DNA from 2 places in the Methylomonas sp. HYX-M1 genome. Region 1 is predicted to be linked to the other one. Evidence: predicted binding sites of a transcription regulator. Region 1 holds the regulator's gene; the other holds the start of a gene.
What was found. The regulator HrcA, encoded in region 1, represses chaperone genes, less so after heat shock. The targets are predictions, from matches to a motif close to TNTTAGCACTCNNNNNNNNNGAGTGCTAANA.
Positions count from the first base shown of each region.

Region 2: a site for HrcA is predicted at 1,486-1,516, ahead of rpoH (RNA polymerase sigma factor RpoH). Genes of this name have one in related genera too.

Region 1 covers NZ_CP160405.1:1,273,948-1,277,362, forward strand. Annotated here, with positions in the region: gene AB0A83_RS06020 (hypothetical protein) at 1-54, opposite strand, end outside; gene AB0A83_RS06025 (VacJ family lipoprotein) at 223-966, opposite strand; gene hrcA (heat-inducible transcriptional repressor HrcA) at 1,339-2,379, shown strand; gene grpE (nucleotide exchange factor GrpE) at 2,430-3,074, shown strand; gene dnaK (molecular chaperone DnaK) at 3,143-3,415, shown strand, end outside.
Region 2 covers NZ_CP160405.1:3,425,382-3,428,796, reverse strand. Annotated here, with positions in the region: gene AB0A83_RS15490 (hypothetical protein) at 1-736, shown strand, start outside; gene AB0A83_RS15485 (SUMF1/EgtB/PvdO family nonheme iron enzyme) at 895-1,005, opposite strand; gene rpoH (RNA polymerase sigma factor RpoH) at 1,558-2,409, shown strand; gene AB0A83_RS15475 (2-isopropylmalate synthase) at 2,681-3,415, shown strand, end outside.

The DNA.
Region 1 (3,415 bases):
TAACGACGATAAATGCTCGATTTGTGAGGGGCTTAGAACGTTGTTATTAGTCATCATGAAGCTCGAATTAAGGCCAAGACGGTTTATCCGGAGTCATTGGGCAACAAAATTTATGCCAAATTTTCCGGGATCGAATCCTGATTCGATCCCAAGTCGCCAAATACTAACGCGTGCTCCAGCCGGCATTTTTATTCGGAGCGATTTGCCTTGGCGGCATCCGCCTCAATAAGGATTTACCGGGGACAGTTTGTCATCCAGTTCCTCGATGTCCAGCAAGTCTTGCGGCGGTACGTTGCCGTCATGAACCAAATAATTTCTTTGCGACAGGTAGGCACCGCGGAAAAAAGCGTAGCGATCTAAAGCGGCTTCAGTGGCGATTTTTTCGTTTTCCAAATTATCCGCCCGTAAATCGGTCGTATTTAGCGCGCCTAGGCCGATGGATACGGCCCGGGAGACCGTGGCCGAGGAAAAATATAAGCCCGTATAGCTAATCGGATTGGTGGCTGTGTCGCCCAGCAAACCGAATATTCCACGCGGCGAACTCGGTCCTAATAACGGCAAGACTAAATACGGGCCGGCGGGGACTCCCCAGACGCCCAAGGTTTGATCGAAATCTTCCTTATGCTTGGGGAAGTCCAAGCCGCTGGCAACGTCGATTAATCCGCCTATACCCGCCGTGGTATTGAGCAGCAAGCGCGCGGTATCCTGGCCGGCTTCGTCCAGCTTACCTTGCAGGGTGTTATTGATGACGACGCGGATGTCGTCCAAGTTGCTGAAGAAATTGGTCACGCCGCTGTCTACGATGTCGGGCGTTATCCAGCGGTAACCTCTGGCGACCGGTTTCATCACGTAATCGTCCAGGCTATCGTTGAATCCCTGCATGCTGCGGTTCCACCCCTCGAACGGGTCGTCCGGGTTTTTCGCAGCGCTTGAGGCGCATCCGGTCGCTAATATGATGATGGCCATTGCGGGCGCTAATAAACGGGATGGTCCCAAACGCATGCTTTTATACCTCGTTAGTTGTAGGCCGGCACAAGGGGTGGCGCAACATAGCACACAATGCCGGCTAGTCGGCAAGGAATTATAGGCGGTGGCGGAACAAATAGGACCTGCCGGCTTAGCTACCGATTAAAGTTAAATTTCGCTATCGCAACAGGGCTCGTTTGCCAGTTCTTCGCAAGCAGCATACGTAAAATCGGCTCATAAAGCGTTAGCCCGTGTAAGTCGTATTTGGAGAAACCGGCCGGCAGGGCGGTTGACAAGGTTTCGGCTTGCTGTTAGCTTTCCTGGCACTCTTGGGCTTAGAGTGCTAATAGTGGTTTTTCGGGTGGAGTGGTTGTGGCCAGTAATCCAGATTTAAACGACAGGTCTTTGTACCTATTAAAAACCTTGGTTGAGCGTTATATCCAAGACGGACAGCCCGTTGGATCGCGCGTGTTATCCAAGGATGCGAATCTCAAACTGAGTCCGGCAACCATTCGCAACGTGATGGCCGATTTGGAAGATTTGGGATTGATTCATTCGCCGCACACCTCCGCCGGCAGAGTACCCACCGTCAGCGGCTACCGTTTGTTCGTCAACAGTTTGCTGACGGTTAAGCCTTTGCAATTGCAGGAATTGGATCAGTTGCATAGCCACATGTTGTCGGAAGCCGACGCGCCGGCCGAGTTATTGTCCAAGGCTTCCAAGTTGTTGTCTGAAGTCAGCAAAATGGCAGGTGTGGTGACTTTGCCGCGCCGGGAGTCGGTCACGCTGCGGCACATCGAATTCCTGCCGATGTCGAGTGGCCGGGTTCTGGTGATATTCGTGACCGACGGCGACGAAGTGCATAACAAGATTATCCATACCGAGCGGGTTTTCGCCGCATCGGAATTGCAGCAGGCCGCCAATTACCTGAATTCGGTCTATAGCGGTCAAAGTCTGGCTCGCATCCGGGAACTGATTTTATCCGACATGGAACAGGATAAGAACCAGGTCAATCAGGGCATGATAGATGCGGTGAATATGGCTAAATTGGCGTTCGAGCAGCAGCCGAAGGAAGATTATGTGCTAAGCGGCGAGACCAATCTGATGGGGTTTTCGGAATTGTCGCATATGGATAGATTGAAACAGTTGTTCGAGGCATTCAGTCAGAAGCAAGGAGTGATTCACCTGTTGGATCAATGTCTTAACTCGGAAGGCGTGCAGATTTTCATCGGCGAGGAGTCCGGGTACCGGGCCTTCGATCATTGCAGTTTGGTGACTTCGTCCTATTCGGTCAACGATGAAGTGGTCGGGGTACTCGGAGTGATCGGCCCTACCCGGATGGCTTACGAGAAAATCATTCCCTACGTCGACGTTACCGCAAAATTATTGGGAGCGGCCTTGAATAGTAAATAATCGTCCCTATCGTTTACGGACTGAAAAAAATTAATACTGTGGAGTAGAACATGAGTCATCAGCAATCAAGCCACGAGCAGCAGACAGACAGTGAATTAATTGCCGAAGTGCTTGAGCAAACCAAACACGCGTTTAACGAGCCGGTTGGAGAAGAGGCGCCGCAGTCTGCCGAGCAAAGCGCGGAACTGGATGCTTTACGTGCCCAGTTGGAAGAAGCGCAGCAACAGGCGGCGGCCAATTTGGATAAAGCCATGCGTGCTGCGGCGGAGATGGACAATCTGAAAAAGCGCATACAAAAAGAATTGGACGACGAGCGCAAATACGGATTGGCCAAGTTCGCAAAAGAATTGCTTTCGGTCCTGGATAGCCTGGAATTAGGTATACAAGCCGCTACCGGCGACAGCCCGGAGATGGCTAAATTACGCGAGGGCAGCGAGCTGACGATTAAGCAGTTCGAATCCGTATTTGCAAAATTCAACATCGAAGCAATCGATCCCACCGGTCAACCGTTTAATCCGGAGTTGCATCAGGCGATGGTCATGCAGCCGAGTACCAGCGTTGAGCCGGGTCACGTTATTACCGTATTCCAAAAAGGTTATGTGCTGAACGGCCGCTTGTTGCGCCCGGCTATGGTGGTCGTGGCAAAAGCGGAAGACAAACCCGCCGATAGTGCAAAAATCGATGAGCAGGCTTGAAATTTAAATCATCAACCGCATATCGCTAACAACTTATTTACAACTAAATTCAAGTCCGGAGAACATCAATGGGTAAAATGATCGGTATAGATTTGGGAACCACCAATTCTTGCGTGGCGGTGCTGGACAACGGCACCGCGCGCGTCATCGAAAACAGCGAAGGCGCGCGTACCACGCCTTCCATCATCGCCTTTACCGGCGACAACGAAGTGTTGGTCGGTCAGTCCGCCAAACGTCAGGCGGTCACCAATCCGGAAAACACCTTGTTTGCGATCAAGCGTTTGATCGGCCGCCGCTTTAAAGAAGACGCGGTGCAAAAAGACATCAAAATGGTGCCTTAC
Region 2 (3,415 bases), 2.2 Mb from region 1:
AGTCGCTGACATCGGTTGCGTAGCGGTGCCGCACAACAGTTTGCAACAAATCACCGTGCAACCGCGCTATCCGGTTTATCCCTGGTACTTCAGCGTTGCGGCGGCCGATCTGGCGATACCCGAGGCGGCCTTGAAGCAAGTCAGCCTGCGGCCGGCCATCGCCACTCAAGCCAACGGCGTCTACGTGCACGGCGGCGACATCGGCGGCGTGCTCGGTTGGTGCCGTCTGGCAGGCAGCGCCGGCGACCGCTTGGCGCCCACCGTCAGCAACGCGCTGATGACCGACGTGATCGGCTGCCGGCTATTGGGCGAGCGCATCCTGTCCGGCCAGCAGCCGGCGCCGGTGATCAAGTCGGCCACCCTGCCGCTGGATAACGACGTATTCCCCTTGGCTCGGGTCGGGCAGTTGGTGGCGATCACATTGGGCGGCGAGATCGTCAAGGGCGTGATCAATAGCGTGGCGATCGAAGCCGGCCTGGACAGCGTCAACCAGACCATTCAAATCGGCGAGGAAACCGCCAACGTCTGGACCGCCTTTACCAGTTTATTGCCGCGCGACCCGTTGCTGGTCGGCACGGTGGCCAGCAGCGCGAACGACGTCAGCGTGGTGACGCTATTGGACGGCGGCGTGGTCAGCGTGCGAGGAACGGGCACGGTGGGCGGGAGGGTTTATATCCGGGCCGGTCGCATCGAGGGGCCGGCGCCGGCAATGGGGGTGAATGAGATTGTGGTTTAACGGTGGGTTATGTACGCTTTTAATGTATGTTTTTGAAATAACCTTTTTATATCAGCAACAAAAAAGGGCTTTACGGCCCTTTTTTATTGTGCGTGTGCCCATGGCTTGGCGCAGCGGGATAAAATTCGCCGAGTTTTCCCGGTTAGCGGCAGGCACTATCAATTGTCCGTCCATTCCCAGACATTGCCCAACACGTCGAACAGACCAAAGGTGTTCGGTTGGAATTGCGCGACCGGTGCGGTATAGCAAAGCCGTCCGTAACTATTCAGCCCAATTCAAAATAAAGCTTGGCAAGGTTTTCCGTTAAAAGGTGATTTTGAGATGATCTTGTCCGAAACGTATCTAATCGGCCACTCAAGCGTCCCTACAGGGCTTATCCGCCGAGACAAATCTCGAGCCATCCGACAGAAAAATCGCCTGCGCGCTTCTCGAATATTTTGGGTTCGGCCATCGGGCTATTTGAGAATGCACGGAAATGCAAAGAAGTACAAAAACCCGCGTATCATCCCGTCATCCGATGACCGCGTTCCGCCTTCCGCATGGCGGGATGTTATTGCTGAATTGGCGCGTGCCAACTCTGAATTGCATCAGACCCATCCGGGCCTGAAATGAAGTTTTGCAACAGGCCCCGAAGGCCAAAGATCTCATGAAAACTACATTCAGGTGCTGAAAGAATACCTTGCGAAATTCGCGACGGTGGCCTGGGTTGTAGTAGTGAATGCTGGAAGCGAAAATAAATTTTCAGCTGTTATTAGCACTCTTGTGAATCGAGTGCTAAAATCGTCTCCAGTTAAACAATTGTGGATTGATTGGAGTTGGCAATGAATATGTTGGCTTTACCGGTGAATTTGACGGTTGGGACGTTCGACAGTTATTTGGCTCTGATTGCGCGTGTGCCGAAATTGTCGGCCGAGCAAGAATACGATTTGGCGGTTCGCTACCGGGACGATGGCGATTTGAGCGCTGCTCGAGAGTTGGTGATGTCTAATCTGCGCTTTGTGGCCCACGTCGCCAGAGGGTATGCCGGATACGGTTTGCCTATGGCGGACATCGTTCAAGAGGGCAACGTCGGCTTGATGAAAGCGGTTAAGCGCTTCGATCCGGATATGGGGGTGCGCTTGGTGTCGTTCGCCGTACATTGGATTAAGGCCGAGATACACGAATACGTGATAAAAAATTGGCGTATTGTCAAGGTGGCTACGACTAAAGCTCAGCGTAAGTTGTTCTTCAACTTGAGAAAGTTGAAAAAGGATCTGAATCATTTATCGCCGGCCGATGCCGCTGCGATTGCCGAAAATCTGGACGTCGGTGTCGACGTGGTTTACGAAATGGAGAGACGTATGGACGGAGCGGACGTCGCTCTGGAACCCGGCGCCGAAGACGAAGACGACCGCCAAGTCGCGCCTATCGCGTACTTGGAACAACAAAACGCCGACCCGGCCTTGTTGTTGGAAAACAGCGATTGGCAAGAGCGCAAGGAAGACATTTTGGTTAATGCGATGGCCGAACTGGACGACAGAAGCCGCGATATTTTAGTCAGCCGCTGGTTGTCGGAAGAAAAAGCCACGTTGCACGACTTGGCCGATCGTTACCAGGTGTCGGCGGAACGTATCCGGCAACTGGAGCAAAGCGCAATGAAAAAACTCAAAGCGGTCATGGTGTTGGCCGCATAATTGCCAAGAGGCAAGCGCTTCGGCAGCCGGAGCGTTTGCCTTGCTAAAACGCTCGCGCTTGAGTCGTTTGCCGCAATCGGCTATAGTGCGCGCCATGACAGCCGTAATCCCTATCACATCAAGCACTTCGATTTCAGGCCCTGCCCTATGCAATGCGGCTTGCGTCCTATCTTTGAGACTGCTGCCCTGAGGGGCAACTACTCTATCCCGCGTTTAACAAATACTTTTTATTTCCCGGCCGCAGGGCCGATAGTTTCATGACGGAGTCCTCATGAAAGACAGATTGATTATTTTCGATACGACTTTGCGCGACGGCGAACAAAGCCCGGGTGCATCGATGACGCGCGACGAAAAAGTGCGAATTGCCAGAGCGCTGGAGCGGATGAAAGTCGATGTGATAGAAGCAGGCTTTCCGGCCGCCAGTCAGGGCGATTTCGAAGCGGTGCAGGCGGTGGCCGACGCGATCAAAGACAGTACCGTGTGCGGTTTGGCCAGAGCTTTAGACAAGGATATAGACCGGGCCGGCGAAGCCTTGAAAGGCGCCAAAAGTTCGCGCATCCATACCTTCATCGCGACTTCGCCTATCCATATGGCGAAAAAACTGAACATGCAGCCGGATCAGGTGATCGAGTATGCGGTGCGGGCGGTTAAGCGGGCGCGGCAATATACCGACAATGTGGAGTTTTCGCCGGAGGACGCCGGTCGTTCCGAAGAGGATTTTTTGTGCCGCATCCTGGAAGCTGTGATCGACGCCGGCGCCAGCACCTTGAATATTCCGGATACGGTGGGTTACAGCATGCCGCAACAGTTCGGCGCTACCATCGCGAATTTGATCAAACGCATCCCCAATTCCGACAAAGCCATCTTCTCGGTGCACTGCCATAACGATTTGGGTTTGGCGGTGGCCAATTCGCTGTCGGCGGTGATGAACGGCGCGCGGCAAGTGGAATGCACCATCAACGGTTTGGGTGAGCGGGCCGGTAACGCCTCGCTGGAGGAGATCGTC